One region of the Ensifer sp. KUDG1 genome, then DNA from elsewhere that is predicted to be linked to it. Evidence: predicted binding sites of a transcription regulator. Region 1 holds the regulator's gene; each other region holds the start of a gene.
The links. Region 1 encodes LexA, which represses DNA repair genes until DNA is damaged. Its sites were predicted from a motif close to TGTTCNNNNTGTGTTCNG; they were not measured.
Positions count from the first base shown of each region.

Region 2: the regulator LexA is predicted to act here: its motif matches at 2,646-2,663, upstream of dnaE (DNA polymerase III subunit alpha).
Region 3: the regulator LexA is predicted to act here: its motif matches at 2,653-2,670, upstream of M2267_RS01415 (YifB family Mg chelatase-like AAA ATPase).
Region 4: the regulator LexA is predicted to act here: its motif matches at 3,060-3,077, upstream of M2267_RS01900 (DNA recombination protein RmuC).

Region 1 covers NZ_JBNDIG010000002.1:961,966-966,892, reverse strand. The annotation lists gene M2267_RS10235 (hypothetical protein) at 41-334, shown strand; gene M2267_RS10230 (thermonuclease family protein) at 550-1,284, shown strand; tRNA gene M2267_RS10225 (tRNA-Cys) at 1,437-1,510, shown strand; gene M2267_RS10220 (hypothetical protein) at 1,720-2,052, shown strand; gene lexA (transcriptional repressor LexA) at 2,138-2,860, opposite strand; gene M2267_RS10210 (hypothetical protein) at 3,097-3,348, opposite strand; gene M2267_RS10205 (hypothetical protein) at 3,622-4,350, shown strand; gene M2267_RS10200 (hypothetical protein) at 4,469-4,927, shown strand, end outside.
Region 2 covers NZ_JBNDIG010000005.1:53,964-58,890, forward strand. The annotation lists gene dnaE (DNA polymerase III subunit alpha) at 1-2,381, opposite strand, end outside; gene M2267_RS14595 (hypothetical protein) at 2,800-3,372, shown strand; gene M2267_RS14600 (DUF5680 domain-containing protein) at 3,453-3,920, shown strand; gene M2267_RS14605 (lipoprotein-releasing ABC transporter permease subunit) at 4,089-4,927, opposite strand, start outside.
Region 3 covers NZ_JBNDIG010000001.1:261,043-265,969, forward strand. The annotation lists gene M2267_RS01400 (sn-glycerol-3-phosphate import ATP-binding protein UgpC) at 1-464, shown strand, start outside; gene M2267_RS01405 (endonuclease/exonuclease/phosphatase family protein) at 461-1,450, shown strand; gene gshB (glutathione synthase) at 1,598-2,545, shown strand; gene M2267_RS01415 (YifB family Mg chelatase-like AAA ATPase) at 2,762-4,294, shown strand; gene M2267_RS01420 (SRPBCC domain-containing protein) at 4,409-4,897, shown strand.
Region 4 covers NZ_JBNDIG010000001.1:364,429-369,355, forward strand. The annotation lists gene M2267_RS01890 (methyl-accepting chemotaxis protein) at 1-521, opposite strand, end outside; gene M2267_RS01895 (ribokinase) at 882-1,781, opposite strand; gene M2267_RS01900 (DNA recombination protein RmuC) at 1,834-3,027, opposite strand; gene def (peptide deformylase) at 3,179-3,703, shown strand; gene fmt (methionyl-tRNA formyltransferase) at 3,867-4,802, shown strand; gene truA (tRNA pseudouridine(38-40) synthase TruA) at 4,802-4,927, shown strand, end outside.

The DNA of each region.
Region 1 (4,927 bases):
GAAGTCCCCAATTGTGGGAAAACACGCCGGATAGGGAATGATGAATAAAAACAGGAAGCAGATGCATTTCGGCATTGATCCGCAGACACGACAGATCGTGCTGGGCAAATGGCGCATCGCGCTGCCCGACTCTCCGCTCTTGCGCATCCTGCTGGGTTCGCTGCTGGTGTTCTGCGGTTTTCTCGGCTTCCTGCCCGTGCTGGGCTTCTGGATGATACCGCTGGGCCTGATCGTGCTTTCCCACGACATTCCCTCGGTTCGCCGCCGTCGTCGTCGCCTGGCCGTCTGGTGGGCGCGCTGGCGCGGGAAAACCAATTCCTCGAAGGGTTCCTGAGCCGAACGCCGTTTGCCGCTCCTCTTGTTGCGGGCAGGGGCCGTTCCCAGTCCTTCGGGCGGTCGCGGTTCGATTCCCGAATATTTCAAGAACCGCCGTGATGCTCAGGGCGAATGACCGGTTCGTCGCAGGCTTCCCCTCTGTTGGGGTACCCTCGAAAACTTTTCGGCAACCCATCAAACGCATAATGCGGTCTCGAATCAGGATGGGGACCGATGGCCAAAGCCACTACGAAACGTCGACGCCGCAGTTCGGGCAGAAGCAGCAGCAAGCAGGGCGGCATGGCGCCGTGGTATCTGGCCGCAGCGCTCACCCTTGGCGGCGTCATGGCCTATGACCATCGCGCCGAGTTGCGGCACTGGCCCGTGGTTTCCGATGTCGTGGCTTTTGCGTCGCGAACGGAAACGAAGCCGAAGCCTCCGCGTGCCGTTCCTGAAGCGCAGGAGCGCGTCGCGCATCAGGCGGACAGGCACAAGCCTAATCCGAAGCCCGACCCGGTCACGAAGGTCGCCCTGGCCGCACCGGTGCCGTCGGTGAATGTCGGCGTCACGCCGCCAACCCCCGTCGTGCGGCCGAATGAAGAGGTGAAGACGGCGTCCATCCGCACCGACCAGTTTTATTTCTGCGGCATTCGCAACGACAACTGCGTGATCGATGGCTCCACCTTCGTCTTTCATGGCGAGACGATCCGTGTCGCCGACGTCGATGCGCCGCGAATCCGCCAGGCAAGCTGCGACAAGGAGCGTTCGCGCGGCTTCTACGCCAAGCAGCGCCTGCGCGAGTTGCTGAACGCGGGCGACTTCAAGCTGGTTTCGGCAGGCGGGCGATCAGACGCCAAGGCCGGCGAAAAACTGCGCCTGGTTACCCGTGGCGATCAATCTCTTGGACGCGTGCTTGTCTCCGAGGGGCTCGTGCGCCCGTGGGATGGACGCCCGACGCCCTGGTGCTGAGATCAACCGGGAGCCGATCGGCGGGCATCGGCGATCGTTCTGTGGAAAGTATCTATCCAACAAATCGACGGCGCGTTTTTCAGAAAATGCCTCTTGCGGTTTTTCTGCAATCATTCTAAATCCGCGCCAACGCTTGGTTATCCGAGCTGTGAGGCCTCGTGGCGGAGTGGTGACGCAGAGGACTGCAAATCCTTGTACCCCGGTTCAATTCCGGGCGAGGCCTCCAAAAATCTCACCTCGTTTGAATTGGTTTGACGTTCTGCCTTAGGGCAGCGCGGGTCGTTTCGCGACCCCACGTCCGCGCAAGCCACGTCTCCTATGCCTCCGTCGGATCTTATCGCTTCGGTGAAATCGGTAGAGGGGGAACGATGACTCCGCTGAGATCAGCCGCATCGGTAGCGTCCGTCAACATTAAGAACGGAGGCAATGGCATCAATGAAAAAGAGACTGATCCTGACGGCGTTGGCGTGTTTTGCGGCGACCGCTATTGAGGCGCACGCTGACGACCTGGTTTTCCAGCTGAAGAACAACACCAGCGTGGTACTGACGAACTTCTATACGTCACCGGTCGGCGTCAATGAGTGGGAAGACGATGTTTTCGGTCGGCAGGTCCTGAACCCCGGCGAGAGCATGGAGATCACCATTGCCGACGGGCGGGACGTCTGCAAATACGACATGCGATTCGAATTCGAGGAGGGCTCGGCCCTCGATACGACCGAGGACACGCAGGATCTCTGCGAGCTCGGAGAATATACGATCCACGAATAGACGATCTGGATTTCACCCGAAATGGAAAGAGCCTCGCCAATTGCCTTGGCGAGGCTCTTTTTTGATCCGGTGTTCTGCCTGCAGCTCAATGGTAGCGGCGGATCAGCCCGACAAGCTTGCCCTGGATCTTCACGCGATCCGGTCCGAAGATGCGCGTCTCGTAGGCGGGGTTGGCGGCTTCGAGCGCAATCGACGCGCCCTTGCGACGGAAGCGCTTCAGCGTCGCTTCCTCGTCGTCCACGAGCGCCACGATGATGTCGCCGGGATTGGCCGAGTTGCCGTTGCGGATGATCACCGTGTCGCCATCGAAGATGCCGGCCTCGATCATCGAATCGCCCTTCACTTCAAGGGCGTAATGTTCGCCGCTGCCGATCATGTCGAGCGGCACGGTGATGTCATGGGTGTTGTTCTGGATTGCCGAGATCGGAACGCCGGCAGCGATGCGCCCCATCACCGGGACGGAAACTGACGTGCTTTCGGCAACTGGGGCGGGCTTCGGCGCGGCAGGAGCGGCCGCCGGCGGCTTTCCAAGGCTGCCTTCGATCACGCTCGGCGAGAAGCCTCTGCGCGGCTGCTGCTGGCCGGCGGCGTAGGCTTCCGGAAGCTTGATGACTTCGAGCGCGCGCGCCCGGTTCGGCAGCCGGCGAATGAAGCCGCGTTCTTCGAGCGCGGTGATCAAACGGTGGATGCCGGACTTCGACGCCAGGTCGAGCGCATCCTTCATTTCATCGAATGACGGCGGTACGCCCGACTCCTTCATGCGTTCGTGAATGAACAGAAGCAATTCCTGTTGCTTGCGGGTCAGCATGGCACGTCGCTCCAGAGGCGTGAAACAAATCAAGAACAGACACTATCTGTTCCATATGTGTTCCGCAAGTGCCTAAAATTCCGTGAATTCAGGCAATTGGCCGCTTCTGCGGGTGTCGATCGGTCACTTTTGCGGGAGCAGGGCGCCTATCGGCGACGGTGCGTGCCAAAAACGCGCCGGCAGGCACCAGTCGCGCAGCTGATTCGAGCGAATCACGGGGCTCTATGAGGAGAGATTTAGGTCGCTTGCGAGGTCGAGCAGGCGTCCTCGAACTCCTTCACCGTCTCTGCGCTGTTGTCTTCCGGAAGCACCGCGTCGGCCGCGTCGGTCGCGACGGGCGTGTCGCCGTCATAAACGAAGGACTGGATGTAGAACGCCAGCGCGCCCTTCCACACGTTGCGTCCATCGATCTGGTGGCACGGCACGGCCCGTTCGAAATCGGTCTGGAGTTCATCCACCGTCGCAGCGCTGAGCTTGACGTCAGGCATATTGGGCGATGCGACTATCGAAGCGAGAAGCAGGGCGGCAAGCACGGGGAACGTCCACTTGATGAAGGGGTGGCACTACAGGGTGGGAAACGATGTGAACCGTGCTTTCGTTCCGAAGTCCAGCAAGCATGGCGATCACTCTGCCGTGTTCAACAGCTCTTTGCCTGCAGGCTGTGTCTGATTTGCGCCAGCCGCTGCACCTCGAGTTCATCTTGACCGTTCCTCTTGCGACGGGCGAAGAACGCACCGGCACTATCGGCTCTGGGGCCGGGGGTGGGGGATGCGCAAAAATCCCTGCGAGGAAGGGGCTTCACCGTCTCGACAGGAGGTCAAAAAAAGATAACTTTGCGTGGAAAGTGGAGTAATTGCATGCGTAGATTGTCGTTGGTGGTGCTCGGTCTGTTGCTCACGGCCGGAGCGGCGTCTGCTGAAGAAGGGCGTTCGAACATCTGGAAACGGATCAACGCCTGGACGGTGGGGTCCGATCCTTCCCTTGGAGGCTCGTGTTACGCCGCGACGAGCTATGATGCCGGCGCGATCCTTCGTATCGGGTTTTATCCGCGGGGGTCGGCGAACCTGGCGTTTCTTTCGATCGGCAATGCCGAGTGGAAATCCATCGAGCCGCAGCGGGAATATGACGTCGCCCTGCAGCTCGACCGTGGTCGCCAGTGGCCGGCCGTTGCGTTCGGCGTCGATCTTACCGGCGCCAAGGCCCTCGTCGTCAACTTTTCCAACACCGACTTCTTTACCGAATTCGTTCGCAAGAACACCTTGGCGCTGGCCTTCGAGGGACGCGTCGTCGCGAGCCTCAGCCTGCGCGATTCGATGAAGGCGGTGAGCGAGATGTTCAAATGTCAGGAGGCGGTGAGCGCCCTGATCCCGAATGGCGGGCAGGGGGCAGCGAACGATCCCTTTGCTGGCGCCGGTGGCACTGCCCCGAACAACGATCCGTTTGCCGGTGGCGGCCAGACCAAGTCGTCGAAAGATCCTTTTGCCATGTGATGGGCGCGTCCGCTTGCCGCAGAGAGGTGAATATTCCTAAAATGTTGCTGGTATCGGGCTCGGTACCCTCGACAGCGGCGCGGGGACCTATCAAAATGCGGGCAAACGGGGGTTTTGCATGCGTAGATTGCTGGTCGGATTGGTAAGCTGTCTGATCGCCGCGGGATCGGCTGCGGCTGAGGAGTCCGAAATCATCAAGTGGAAGGACGTCGACGGTTGGACCGTTGCATCCGACACCTCGATGGAGGGCTCCTGCTTCATCTCGTCGGAATTCGACGGCGGCGTCACCTTGCGCCTCGGGTTCTATCCCAAGGGCTCCGAGTCGCCGCTCTACATGAGCTTCGCCAGCGACGACTGGCGGTCGCTCGAGGTCGGCAAGGAATACGACCTGACGTTCCGCTTCGACAAGACCGAGCCCTGGAGCGCTTCGGCGACCGCCGCTGGCGACGCGAGCGGAAAGTTTCTGTTCGTGAACGTGACCGACGCCGAGTTCCTGACGGGCTTCGTGCGCAAGCGGGGCTTGGCCATCGCGTTCGAAGATCGCGTCATCGCCAATCTCAGCCTGCGTGGCACCGGC
Region 2 (4,927 bases), on a different contig from region 1:
TGCGCCTTCATGTAGGCGGTCTGATAGGACACGATCGCGTAGGCTGCCGCGTGCGACTTGTTGAAGCCGTAGTTGGCGAACTTTGCGAGCAGGTCGAAAATGAGGTCGGCCTGCGGCTTCGACACCTCGTTCTTGACGGCGCCGTCGACGAAACGGGCGCGCTGCTTGTCCATCTCCTCCTTGATCTTCTTACCCATGGCGCGGCGCAGAAGATCGGCCTCGCCGAGCGAGTAGCCAGAAAGCACCTGGGCGATCTGCATCACCTGCTCCTGGTAAACGATAACGCCCTGGGTTTCCTTGAGCAGGTGGTCGATCTTCGGGTGGATCGACTCGACCTCCTCCTCGCCATGCTTGCGGGCATTATAGACCGGGATGTTCTCCATCGGACCCGGGCGATAGAGCGCCACGAGCGCAATGATGTCTTCGATACAGTCGGGCCGCATGCCGATCAGCGCCTTGCGCATGCCGGCACTTTCCACCTGGAACACGCCGACCGTTTCGCCGCGCGACAGCATCTCGTAGGTTTTCGGATCGTCGAGCGGGATGCTCGCGAGATCGACCTCAATGCCGCGCTGCTTCACGAAATCGACGGCGACCTTCAGGACGGTCAGTGTCTTCAGGCCGAGGAAGTCGAACTTGACGAGACCGGCCTGCTCGACCCACTTCATGTTGAACTGGGTGACCGGCATGTCGGAACGCGGATCGCGATACATCGGCACCAGCTGCGACAGCGGCCGGTCGCCGATCACGATGCCGGCGGCGTGGGTCGAGGCGTGGCGGTAGAGGCCCTCGATCTTCTGGGCGATATCGAGCAGGCGGGCAACCACCGGCTCCTTCTCGGCCTCTTCCTGCAGACGCGGCTCTTCCTCGATCGCCTTGGAAAGCGGCGTCGGGTTGGCCGGGTTGTTGGGCACCAGCTTGCAGATCTTGTCGACCTGGCCATAGGGCATTTCCAGCACGCGGCCGACGTCGCGCAAGGCGGCGCGCGCCTGCAGCGAACCGAAGGTGATGATCTGCGCCACCTGCTCGCGGCCGTACTTGCGCTGCACGTAGCGGATCACCTCTTCGCGCCGGTCTTGGCAGAAGTCGATGTCGAAGTCGGGCATCGAGACGCGCTCGGGATTGAGGAAGCGTTCGAACAGCAGCGAGAAGCGCATCGGATCGACGTCGGTGATCGTCAGCGCATAGGCGACGAGCGAACCGGCACCCGAACCGCGACCCGGCCCGACGGGGATGTCGTGCTGCTTGGCCCATTTGATGAAGTCGGCAACGATCAGGAAGTAACCGGGAAACTTCATGCGCTCGATGACGCTCAATTCGAAGGCCAGGCGCTCGCGGTATTCCTCTTCGGTGTAGCCGGGCGCCATGCCGAGCCTCGCGAGACGATCTTCAAGACCCTCCTCCGCCTGGCGACGCAGTTCGTCCGACTCGGCGCGCTCAGCCTCCTCCGGATCCGCCGTCGCGCCGGTAAAGCGCGGCAGGATCGGCCCACGGGTCTTCAGCATGAAGGAGCAGCGCCGGGCGATCTCGAGCGTGTTTTCCAGCGCCTCGGGCAGATCGGCAAACAGCGCCGCCATTTCCTTGCGGCTCTTGAGATAATGGTCCGGCGTCAATCGGAAGCGGCTGTCGTCCGAAACCATGGCATTGTGCGCGACCGCCATCAGGGCGTCATGCGCCTCGTAGTCGGAGGGCGACGGGAAGAAGGCTTCGTTGGTGGCGACAAGCGGAATGTCGAACTTGTAGGCCAGTTCGATCATCCGGCTTTCGTGCCGCCGGTCGTAGCCACCATGGCGCTGCAGCTCGATATAGAGCCGATCGCCGAAGAGATCATGCAGGGCTTCGAGGCGCGCTTCGGCGAGCGCCGTCGAGCTCGTCTTCATGGCGACATCCACCGGACCGCCGGATGCGCCGGTCAGCGCAATCAGCCCCTCGGTGCCGCACTCGGAAAGCCAGGAGCGGGTGATGCGCGTCGCCTGGCTGCCCTCGCCGCTGAGATAGGCGCGGCTGACGAGATCGACGAGGCGCGTATAGCCGTCATCGGTCGCCGCGATGAGCACGATCGACGGCAGCTTGGCAAGCTGGTGCCCATGGCCGCGTCGATCCCCCTCGGTCTCGTCTTCCATGTCGATCGACAGCTGGCAGCCGGTGATCGGCTGCAGCCCGTCACCGGCTGCCTTCTGCGAGAATTCGAGCGCTGCGAAAAGATTGTTGGTGTCGGCGATCCCGATCGCCGGCTGGTTATCGGCCACCGCCTTGCCGATGACCTTCTTCAGCGGCAGGGCGCCTTCGAGCAAGGAGAAGGCAGAGTGGACGCGCAGATGCACGAATTGCGGATCCGTGCCGAGCGCCTCACTCGATGCTGCCTTGCTGTCGTCTGCCATTGTCGCACCCTGATTCCTGTCCACTCGGAAGGATATCCCGTTTATCACCCGCCATGTCCAGATTCCCCTGGCATGTCGTCCCCCTTATTCAACGGGGATGAGGCGCTTTGCGGAGGTGCTTGAGAGAAAATATCGACGCCCGCCTTCAGAGGCCGAGCGCGATGAAAGAGATGCTTGCGATGAACAGGCTCATCGACGCGAAGGCGGCGAGGTCACGAACAAAATCAGTCATAACATGGCTCCTTTTCCGTTATGTTTTTACTTTGTTCCATTTTTGTTCACGCGTCAAGCAATGCACAGGCGTTCTGTTCACGATGGTTAATACGGCGCGTGAATGCGGGTTAACCGGTGGGCAAGCCGCTTGAGGAAAGTGCCGCGCCCGCATATCAAGGGGAACAACCACGCGGAGCGCTCCGACATGCTTGCACGCCTGATTCTCCCCTCTCTGCTACTGCTTCCTGCCGTTGCTTCGGCGGCCGACGCAATCGACCCCGCCCGTATCGTCTCTGCGACGACCGGCGACTGGGACAAGGACGGTTCTTCCGATCTCGCGCTGATCGTGCGACCGGCCGAAGGCAGCGACGAGGACAACGGCGTCCTACTCTACCTCACCGGCGACAACGGCGCGCTGGCATTGAAATCGGCCATTCCGAACAAGGTCTGGGGTCAGTTCGAACTCGTCGGCCAAGCGCCCTCGATCGAAGCGCTGCCGAGCGGCTCGCTGCTCATCACCAGTCACAACGATGCCATCGGGCGTGACCGCTGGGAACAGAAGCTGACGGTCGCCTATCGCAACTTCGACTTCGTCGTGGCGGGCTACACCTACTCGTCCTACGATACGCTCGATCCCGACAACACCGCGCAATGCGACCTCAATGTGCTGACTGGCAAGGGCAAATCCAACGACAAGCCAGTCGAAGCCAAAGGCGAGCTCATCCTCCTCAAGGACTGGACCGACGATCGCGGGCAGAAGGCTTGCGGCCTGCAATAATTGGGTGAATGTTCCCTATTTGTTCTTTACAACCTCGACGGACCGCTGCATCCTTTTGCGCGAACGTATGAGGAACAATCATGGCCGCGCTCGAACCACTCAAAGAATTCATCGTCGAAGCAAAATCAAACACCTATGTCGGCGGCGGCGGGTGGCGCTCGTCGTCACGCCCAAGTTCCCACGATATCGGCTATGAACGGGATCGCTGGCGCTACCTCGACAGCTATTTCGGCGGGACCGATTTCGCAGGCCAGGAAACCGTTTGGCAGGATGATCGGCCGCAGTGGGCGATGAACTACTTCGGCCGGATCATCCGTCCTGACCTCATCAACGGCGAAAAGGCAGGTGTCGTCATCAAGGCGGCACTTCAGGCGATGTACCGCGACAAGCGGCATTTCCTCGGCGGCACGGAGTTCCGGCACGCCCATGGCTACTATATCGACAACAGCCGCGGCGATACCGCACATTTTTCCGGGCACGAGGTCATCTTCGTCGATGGCGAGGAAGCCTATGAGCTCGACTATCGCGGCGGCCTCATCAGGCCATAGGGCAAGACCCTACGGCCTGTGGCGCAGGAGCGAGCAACGGTCTGCGACGCGGAAGGATCGCGGCGCGCTTTCGGCGCCCTGTGCAGTGGAAGCGCTTGTGACGGTGGCGGTCGCTCGTCGCAAGCGCGCGTTCATTCAAGAGATGCCGTTGTCTGTCGTGGGGTCGGGTCAATCGTAACGCAGGGCCTGCACCGGATCGAGGCGCGAGGCGCGCCAGGCCGGAAAGATCGTGGCGAGGAAGGAAAGGGTCAGCGCCATGACGATGACAAGCGCGGTCTCATGGGCGTTCATGTCGGCCGGAAGCTGGTTCAAGAAATAGAGTTCCGGGCTGAATATCGTCGTCCCGGAGATCCAGGAAAAGAACTGCCGGATGGATTCGATGTTGAGGCAGACGACGACGCCGAGCGCCACGCCCGCGACCGTTCCGGCAACACCGATTGCAGCACCCGTCATGAAGAATATGCGCATCACCGAGCCCGACGTCGCGCCCATTGTTCTGAGAATCGCGATGTCGCTGCCCTTGTCCTTCACCAGCATGATCAGGCCGGAGACGATGTTGAGCGCCGCGACCAGCACGATCAACGACAGGATCATGAACATCACGTTGCTCTGGACCTCGAGCGTCGAGAGGAAGGTCCTGTTGCGGTCGCGCCAGTCGGTGATGAAGATCTGCCGCCCGGCCGCATCCTCGATCGGCTGGCGCAGCTCGTCGATGGCTTCAGGACGCTCGACGAAGATCTCGATCGACTGAACCAGTCCCTCGGCGTTGAAGAACAGCTGCGCTTCCTCGAGCGGCATGAAGAGGATCGTCGCATCATACTCCGACATGCCGATCTCGTAGATCGCCGAGACGGTGTAGGCTTTGACGCGCGGGTTCATGCCGAGCGGCGTCACGTCGCCATTGGGCGAGGTCAGCGTGATCGTTCCGCCGACCTGAATGCCGAGCTGTTCGGCCATGCGCGAGCCGATCGCGACACCTGTGCCGGAGGCAAAGCCGACGAGATCGC
Region 3 (4,927 bases), on a different contig from region 1:
GCCGGCCGCTCGACGTCTACCACCGTCCGGCCTCGACCTTCGTCGCGAGTTTCATCGGCTCACCGGCGATGAACCTGATCAAGGGGCACATCGAAGGCGGTAGCCTACAGATCGGCCTCTACCGGATAGACCTCGCCGCCCGCGCGCCGGTGGAGGGTGCCGTCACCGTTGGCCTTCGCGCCGAGGATCTCCGGCTTGCGGGCGTCGGCGAGGACGCCATGCTGTTTCAGGTCGACTATGTCGAGGAACTGGGCGCCCAGCGGCTCGTGCATGGCGCCATCGAGGGCCAGGCGCTGACTATCGCGCTGTCTCCGGAAACGCCGCTGTCGGGCGATCTCGCGGTGACCATCGCGGTCGACCGCCTGCACTTCTTCTCGCCCGAGACCGGAACGCGGCTGGAGCGCGGCACGTCGTTTGCCAATGAAGCCCCGGCGCAGACCCTTCGCCTGGAGACCGCATCGTGATTTTCGAAACCGTCGAGCAACTTGCCGTTCCCTCGCTTGAAACCCGCGCCAGCTTTGCCGAGATCGTTCGCACCATCGCCGCCCATGACGCCGCCATGGCTGCCCGGCCGGAGATGAACAGCGTCGAGGTCGGCGGTACGCCTTCGTCGGCCGCGCCGCTCGCTTTTCCGTTCACCGTCGCTGCGTGGAACCTGGAGCGCTGCCTGTTTGCGCCGGAAAGTGCTGCACATCTGGCTGAAACGGGCGCGCCGGTCGTCCTGCTTTCGGAAATGGACAACGGCATGGCCCGCACCGGCCAGCTTCATCCGACCGCCGAAGTCGCCGATACGCTCGGCATGCAATACGCCTATGGCATCGAGTTTATCGAGCTTGGCCTCGGCTCCGACACCGAGCGCGAATTCTGCGAGGACGATTTCAACGCCAAGGGTTTCCATGGCAATGCGTTGATGGCATCCGTGCCGCTCGGTCGACCCTTCATGTTGCGCCTCTGGGGTGAACGCCTGTGGTTCACCGATGGCGAGCAGCCGCGCCTTGGCGAACGTATGGCAATCGGCGCCGTCATTGAGACCGAGGCTGGTCCCTTCGTCGCCGTCTCCACCCATCTCGAAAGCGCAACGACCGCCGTCTATCGCGAGCGCCAGGTCAAGGAATTGATCGACGCGCTCGATGACGCCTTCCCGGGCCTGCCGCTGCTGATCGGCGGTGACCTCAACACCGGCAACCATGCCGGCGGCGACTTCGAGGCCGAAGGCCTCTTTGCCGTCAGTGCCTCACGCGGCTTTACCCGCCACGGCGGCTCGCTCGACATCATGACCACACGGCCGAGCCTCATCACCCGCTGGCCGGAACGGGCGATGAAGCTCGACTGGTTCCTGTCGCGCGGTCTGAAAATTGGCGAGACCCGCATCATCCCGTCGCTCGACGAAACCGGCCGGCCGCTTTCGGACCACGATCTCATCACCTGCGTCGTCGAAGGCTTCGAATAGGCCCGGCTCTCCTTGCCTAAGGCCCGCCCGCATTCTACATGTCGAGGGCTTTATCAGTGCGGCAGGGGGCGACGGTTTTCTCGCCCTCTTTCGCTCAGGCGGTTTGAAATCGATCACGGCTGTCCGTGATCCATGAGGGATGGGTAGATGGCGAAAATCGTCAATGTCGGGGTCCAGATGGACCATGTGTCAGGCATCAACATTGCGGGGGATTCCACCTTCGCCATGAGCCTCGAGGCACAGTCGCGCGGCTATCGCCTTTTCCACTACACGCCCGAAAAGCTGTCGCTGCGCGACGGCAAGGTCTATGCGAGCGTGCAGCCGATGACGCTGCGCGACGTCAAGGGTGACCACTTCACGCTTGGCGAAGCCGAGCGTGTCGATCTTTCGACCATGGACGTCATCCTGCTCCGTCAGGACCCGCCCTTCGACATGGCCTACATCACCTCGACGCATCTGCTCGAGCGCCTGCATCCGAAGACGCTCGTCGTCAACGATCCGGCCTGGGTGCGCAACTCGCCGGAGAAGATCTTCGTCACCGAATTTGCCGACCTGATGCCGAAGACGCTGATCACCCGCGATCCCGCCGAAATCGCAAGCTTCCGCCAGGAAATGGGCGACATCATCCTGAAGCCGCTCTACGGCAATGGCGGCGCAGGCGTCTTCCACTCGACCCGCGACGACCGCAACATGTCGTCGCTGCTGGAAATGTTCGGGCAGATGTTCCGCGAGCCCTTCATCGCCCAGGAATACCTGCCGGCGGTGCGCAAGGGCGACAAGCGCATCCTGCTCGTCGACGGCGAGCCGGTGGGCGCCATCAATCGCGTTCCGGCGGACCATGACGCCCGCTCCAACATGCATGCCGGCGGCCGCCCCGAGCCGACGGAGTTGACGGCACGCGAAAAGGAAATCTGCGCCCGCATCGCGCCGGCACTCAAGAAGCGCGGCTTCCTCTTCGTCGGCATCGACGTCATCGGCGACTACATGACCGAGATCAACGTGACCTCGCCGACCGGCATCCGCGAAGTCAAGAAGTTCGGCGGCGCCGATGTCGCGAGCCTGCTTTGGGACGCGATCGAACGCAAGCGCGCCTGATCGGCACTAGCTTGTAACCTGCCACCGGTGGAACAAGCGTGCCGCGGGTCTTTGCCCGCGGCCGTTTTCTGGAACGGCCCCTTGCCGGTGCGTCCACGCCTTTCAAGTGTTCTGTTATTGTTCTTGTTTTTGTGCGCGATCCGTGCAAGGCTTCTGCCTGCAACCCTGGGCGGTTGCGGCGCCCGATAGCCGGGCTGCCTGGGCGAGGGGGCAAGCATGGTCGCGCGCGTCAGCACGGTCGCATTTCAGGGTATCGAGGGACTGCCTGTTGATGTGCAGGTGATGGTCGCGCCGGGCAAGGTCGGCATGCAGATCGTCGGCCTGCCAGACAAGGCCGTCGCCGAAAGCCGCGAGCGGGTGCAGGCCGCGTTGCATGCCTCCGGTCTCGCCCTGCCGGCCAAGCGGGTGACCGTCAATCTCGCGCCCGCCGACCTGCCGAAGGAAGGCAGCCATTTCGACCTAGCCATCGCACTCGGGCTGATGGCAGCCCTCGGCGCCATCCCCGGCGATGCACTGGCGCCATACGTCGTCATCGGTGAACTCAATCTCGATGGCACCATTGCCGCCGTTGCCGGAGCGCTTCCCGCGGCAATCGGCGCCAATGCGCTCGGCAAGGGGCTGATCTGCCCGGCCGAAAGCGGACCCGAGGCGGCCTGGGCCGGCGCCGAGATCGATATCCTGGCGCCGCGCAGCCTGATCGCGATCGCCAACCATTTCCGCGGCACGCAGGTGCTTTCGCGGCCTGAGGCCGCCATCCGCTCGGGCGCATCGAACCTGCCCGATCTCGCCGACATCAAGGGGCAGGAGAGCGCCAAGCGGGCGCTCGAGGTGGCTGCTGCCGGCAACCACAATCTCTTGATGGTCGGCCCGCCCGGATCGGGCAAGTCGATGCTTGCCGCCCGCCTGCCGTCGATCCTGCCGCCGCTCAATCCGGCCGAATTGCTCGAAGTCTCGATGATCCACTCGATCGCCGGGCAGCTGCCGGGCGGCAAGCTTTCGGACCGGCGGCCGTTTCGCACGCCGCACCATTCCGCCACCATGGCCGCGATGGTTGGTGGCGGCCTTCGCGCCAAGCCCGGCGAGGCGTCGCTCGCCCATCACGGCGTGTTGTTCCTTGACGAGTTCCCAGAATTCACGCCGCAGGTACTCGATGCGCTGCGCCAGCCGCTCGAAACGGCCGAATGCATCATCGCCCGCGCCAATCACCGGGTGAGCTATCCCGCCGCGATCCAACTTGTCGCCGCCATGAACCCCTGCCGCTGCGGCATGGCCGGCGAGCCGGGTCGTAGCTGCGCCCGCGGCCCGCGCTGTATGTCCGACTACCAGGCGCGTATCTCCGGCCCGCTGATGGACCGCATCGATATCCGCATCGACGTGCCGGCCGTCAGTGCCGCCGACCTCTTGAAGCCGGCAGCGGCCGAAAGCAGCGAGGTCGTCGCCCGTCGCGTCGCCCGCGCCCGCGCCATGCAGATCGACCGTTTTGCCGCCCTCGGCCATGCGGAGCTGACCAGCAATGCTCGCGCATCGACCTCGCTGATCGAGAAGATTGCGGCACCCGATGCGGCCGGGCTGCAGCTTCTCAGGGACGCTGCCGAAAAGATGAAGTTCTCCGCCCGCGGCTACCACCGTGTGCTGAAGGTCGCCCGCACGCTCGCCGATCTCGATGGCGCAGTAACCGTCGGCCGCATTCATCTCGCCGAGGCGATTTCCTATCGCATTGCCGGCGAGCGGCTGCAGGCGGCTGCCTGACGAGGGCAGACAAGACTGTGCATGCCCAGCTCTCGCCGTCTCGGGCACGCATGATGCTGGAAGCGGATCGTCCAAGCTTTCTTGAAGCAGCTTGGCCGGCGAGGAGTGAACTGGATGACGGATACTCCAAAGGGCAGAAGAACCGATCGCGCCGAATGTCTGATCCAGGCGCTTCCGTCAAAGATCTACGCCGCGCTGGTCGATCACGCTGCGGTGGCGGTCTGGCTGCCGCCCGAAGGCATGAAGGGGCAGGTGCATGCTTTTGAGCCCCATGCCGGCGGCGTCTTCCGGATGACGCTGATCTACGAGACGCCGGACGGCAGGACGCAGGGCAAGAGCTCGGAGGACGCAGACATCGTTTCCGGTCGCTTCGTCGCGTTGGAGCCGGATCGGTGCGTGGTGCAGGAGACCGAGTTTCAATCCGACGATCCGGCTTTTGCCGGGACGATGCGGATCACCTGGGCGCTGGAGCCGGCGGCAGATGGCACCCGCGTCAGCGTCACCTGCGAAAACGTGCCGGAGGGCATTTCGAAGGAGGATCACGACGCCGGCCTGCGCTCGACGCTCGCCAATCTTGCAGGCTTCACGGAGCAGGCTGGCTGAAGCGGAACCACGCATCAACGACAAACAAAA
Region 4 (4,927 bases), on a different contig from region 1:
GCACCCTTGCCGCTTTTGGCAGCGAGTTTGTACCACTCGGCCGCGTAGTCAGCGCCGAAAGTGGAGTACTGGATTTCGTTGGTGCGGCTCTTCGACCAGTAGGGCGTGAAGATGCCCTTGTCGTTACCGCCCAGTTCCTTGTTGTTGACGACGTCTTCCTGGTGGCCGTCGAAGGCCTTGGGCTCCTCCGCGAACCAGCTGCCGAAGGCAAACGGGTTCTGCTCGAGGTTGGCCCTGAGGATGTTGATCACCCCGGTGCGCTCCAGCGACTTTTCGGCATGTGCGCGGCCAAGGATGCCCGCCATCGAGCGGGCAGCGCTTGCAAGCTCGCCGATGTCGCCGGCAATGTCGGAGGCAATCGCGCGGGCTTCGCCGCTTGCCTGCTCGAGGACCAGCGTTTCGACGCGGTCCTGGGTCTGGGAGATGAGAACGAAATTCGAGGCAAGCAGGACAAGTGCGATCGTGCCGCCTGTCACCGCGATCAGTTTGGTCGCCAGCGATTTGGCTTGGAACTTGAACATGAAATCCTCACGTGCTGGGAGGTCCGCAGGTTTTCACCTGCGGTGGACGCATTTCGCAATGGGGGTGAACTCCATCATGGAGCGTCAGATGCCGACCGGCATGTTGGAGGCGACCAGGCGCTTCGGCCGGTTTTCTCAGGGTCCTGAATAGACTGGAGAATCTTAAGATAGGGCCAACACGGACGTTATTTTACGCGTCGCTTGCATAAAATTAGGCGCAAAGTTTTATGTCCGCGACATCGTCTGTCCGGATTGCGCAAGCGGCCGTCGGGAAGGGGAAAACAATGCGGGCAGGGGCCTGCGCAAAATAAAGACGGGCGAATATCGCCCGTCTCAAGCGTGCGCTTTCAGGTGCGGTATCTAGAGGCGCGATGCCACGTCCGCGGCGAGCGGGATCGAAGGCTGGGCGCCGCTCTTCAGGCAGGCGAGAGAACCCGCGACCGCTGCGCGGCGGAGGGCGTCGGGGAAGGCGATACCGGCATCGAGGCTGGCTGCGAGGTAGCCGCAGAAGGTGTCGCCGGCGCCGACGGTATCGACCGGCTCGATCTTCAGGCCCTTGGCGCGCTGGATCTCACCTGCATGAACGGCAACAACACCTTCGGCGCCGAGCGTGACGATGACCGTCTGGCCGGTCTCGGCGTGCAGCGCCTTCATCGCCTCTTCGCGCTCAGTGCTCCCGATACCGCTCTTGCCGGCGAGCAGTTCGAATTCGGTTTCGTTGGCGATGACGATATCGGCCATGCGGCCAAGGCGGGCTGCCTCGGGCGTCAGCGGCGCAATGTTAATGACCGAGCGCACACCCTTCTGTTTGGCGGCGGTGAGCGCCTTTTCGACCGAGGCGGCCGGAATTTCGAGCTGCAGCATCAAGGTGTCGCCGGGCTTCATGCCATCGACTGCCTTTTCAGCATCGGCCTCATTGACCGTCGCATTGGCGCTGGCGACGACGACGATGACATTTTCGCCATCACCGCCGACGAGGATATGGGCGGTGCCGGTCGGTTCGCTGACCGTCTTGGTCAGCGACAGGTCGGCGCCGGCACCCTTCAGCAGTTCGAGCGCGCCGTCGGCAAAGCTGTCCTTGCCTACTGCGCCTGCCATCTGCACCGTGGCGCCGGCGCGCCGTGCGGCCAGCGCCTGGTTTGCGCCCTTGCCGCCGGCGGCGGTCGAGAAGCCGGTGCCGGCGACGGTTTCGCCGGGCTTCGGAAGGCGTGCGGTGGTGGCGATCAGATCCATGTTGATGGACCCAAAAACAGTAATCATGTGTAGGTATCCTGTCGGCTTTGCGAATTGGGCCGGAGAGTGCCCGACAGCCTCAGTCCTCGTCAACCACCCGCAGGCGCAATTGCCCGACGCGATTGTCGACCGGGGCACGTGGTTCGCCAGCGTCCCGTGTGCCGCCTTCCGCTTGCAATTCGAGGGCCTCGATCTTGGCGCCGCGGCGGGTGAGCTTGCTGGAGGAAACGAGGATGTCCTCGACATCCTTCTGGCTCATGGCGAAATGGCCCTGCAGCTTGCGCACGCGCTCGTCGAGACGGCCGAGATCCTCCATCAGCCGTGCGACTTCGCCCTGGATCAGGTGCGCCTGCTCGCGCATGCGCGCATCCTTGAGGATCGCCTGGATCACCTGGATCGACAACAGGAGCAGGGAGGGCGAGACGATGACGATCCGCTGGCGGTGCGCCTTCTGCACGATCGCTTCGAAATGCTCGTGGATCTCCGCAAAGATCGATTCCGAGGGGACGAAGAGGAAGGCGGTGTCCTGCGTTTCACCCGGGATCAGATATTTGCCGGCGATATCGCGCACATGCGTTTCCATGTCGCGGCGAAAGAGTTGGGCGATCTGCTGGCGGCGTTCCGGGGTCGGCGCGTCACGCATTGCGTTCCAGGCTTCGAGCGGAAACTTGGCGTCGATGACGAGCGGCGGCTGGCCATTCGGCATGCGGATGGTGCAGTCGGGCCGCACCCCGTTCGACAGCGTCGCCTGGAATTCGAAGGCGCCCATCGGCAGCCCGTCGGCGATGATCGCTTCCATGCGCGACTGGCCGAAGGCGCCGCGCGTCTGCTTGTTCGAGAGGATCGCCTGAAGCCCGGCCATATCCTTGGCGAGCGACTGAATGTTGTTTTGGGCCGTGTCGATGACAGCGAGGCGCTCCTGCAACCGGCGCAGGTTTTCATGCGTCGCCTTGGTCTGTTCGCTGATCGAGGTACCGATGCGATGGGTCATGCCGTCGATGCGCTGGCTGAGCGTCTGGTTGAGTTCCGCCTGCCGGGCGCCGAACACCTCGGCCATCGCCGCGACCCGCCCCTGCATCTCCGTCTGGGCGGCCAGCAGCATTGCCATCTGTTCCTGCCGCTCGTCGTCGCGGGGATTACGTCGGCGCGACAACGCCATCAGACCGGCAACGACGACCACAAGGCCGGCGGCAATCGCCAGATGGCCAAGGGTGACCGGCAGGGTGCCGATGAAAAACAGCGGCTGGGCGAAGGGAAGGGGCGCAGGTTCCATGCGCCAAACCTAACAGATTCTCTCGCGAAGTGTAGATCAAAACGAGAACAGATGCGCGTCGAGGTTAATGCCCGGCCAGGGGCGAACGGGTGCCGCAGGTGGCAAGGCAATTTCCTTGCGCGTCGATGGAAAGATCGGCTATGGGAGCATCATGACCATCAAGCCGCTCATCATCCTTCCCGATCCTGTGCTTCGCCAGGTTTCCACGCCGATCGAAACCGTCGACGCGGACGTCCGCCGTCTGGCCGACGACATGCTCGAAACCATGTATGATGCCCCCGGCATCGGCCTTGCCGCGATCCAGATCGGTGTCGCCAGGCGCATGCTGGTGCTCGACGTTTCGAAAGAAGGCGACGAGAAGACGCCGCTTGTCTTCATCAACCCCGAGATCGTCGCTTCGTCCGACACCTATTCGGTCTACGAGGAAGGCTGCCTGTCGATCCCGGATTATTACGCCGAGGTCGAGCGCCCCGCTGTCATCACCGTCAAGCATCTGGACCGTGACGGCAAGGAACAGACGATCGAGGCCGATGGCCTGCTCGCCACCTGCCTGCAGCACGAGATCGATCACCTGAACGGCGTGCTGTTCATCGACCATATCTCCAAGCTCAAGCGCGACATGGTGATCCGCAAATTCACCAAGGCCGCCAAGACGCGCGGCGCCAAGGCGATCTGAGCCTTCGATCGCGGACGGCCGCGCGAAAGCTTGCAGGCGGGAACCCATTGAACATTCCAGGAAAGAGCGTGAAACGGCTTTCCTGGAATTGTCCTGTTTTAGTGAATGAGATCATTTCGCCGTTTCCCCGCATGAAGTGATCTGAAAGGACGGAGTTACCGCCTTGTCGCTTCGCATCATCTTCATGGGCACGCCGGAATTTTCGGTGCCGACACTGGCGGCACTGGCCGAGGCCGGCCATCAGATCGTCGCCGCCTACACCCAGCCGCCGCGGCCGGGCGGCCGTCGCGGGCTCGACCTGCAGAAGTCGCCGGTGCACCAGGCGGCCGAACTTCTGGGCATTCCCGTGCTGACGCCGGTCAACTTCAAGGACGAGGCGGATCGCCAGACCTTCCGCGACTTCGACGCCGACGTCGCCGTCGTCGTCGCCTATGGCCTGCTTCTGCCCGAGGCCATCCTCAGCGGCACCAAGCTCGGCTGCTACAACGGCCACGCCTCTCTGCTGCCGCGCTGGCGCGGGGCAGCGCCCATCCAGCGCGCGATCATGGCTGGCGACCACGAGACCGGCATGATGGTGATGAAGATGGAAAAGGGGCTCGATACCGGCCCGGTTGCCCTCACCAAGACGGTCCAGATCGGCGAGACGATGACCGGTGGCGAACTGCACGACCGACTGATGCAGGTCGGCGCCAGCCTGATGCGGGAAGCGATGGCGAAGCTCGAGGCCGGCGACCTGCCGCTGACGGTCCAGGCGGAGGACGGTGTCGTCTATGCCCAGAAGATCAGCAAAACCGAAACCCGCATCGATTTCGCCCGTTCCGCCCGCGCGGTGCACGACCATATCCGCGGCCTGTCGCCGTTCCCGGGCGCCTGGTTCGAGCTTGAGATCGCCGGCAAGCCGGAACGCATCAAGGTGTTGAACTCGCAGCCCGCTTCCGGCGTGGGCGAGGCCGGCACGGTGCTCGACGATAATCTGACGATTGCCTGCGCCGAGGGCGCCGTTCGGCTCACCCGCCTGCAGCGCGCCGGCGGCAAGGCGTTGGACGCGGCCGACTTCCTGCGCGGAACGCCGGTGGCGCCCGGCACGAGGGTCGGCTGATGCCGCGGTTCAAGCTGACCGTCGAGTATGACGGCTCGGACTATGTCGGCTGGCAGCGACAGGACAACGGAGAGTCCGTGCAAGGGGCGATCGAAAAGGCGATCCTGTCCCTCACCGGCGAGACC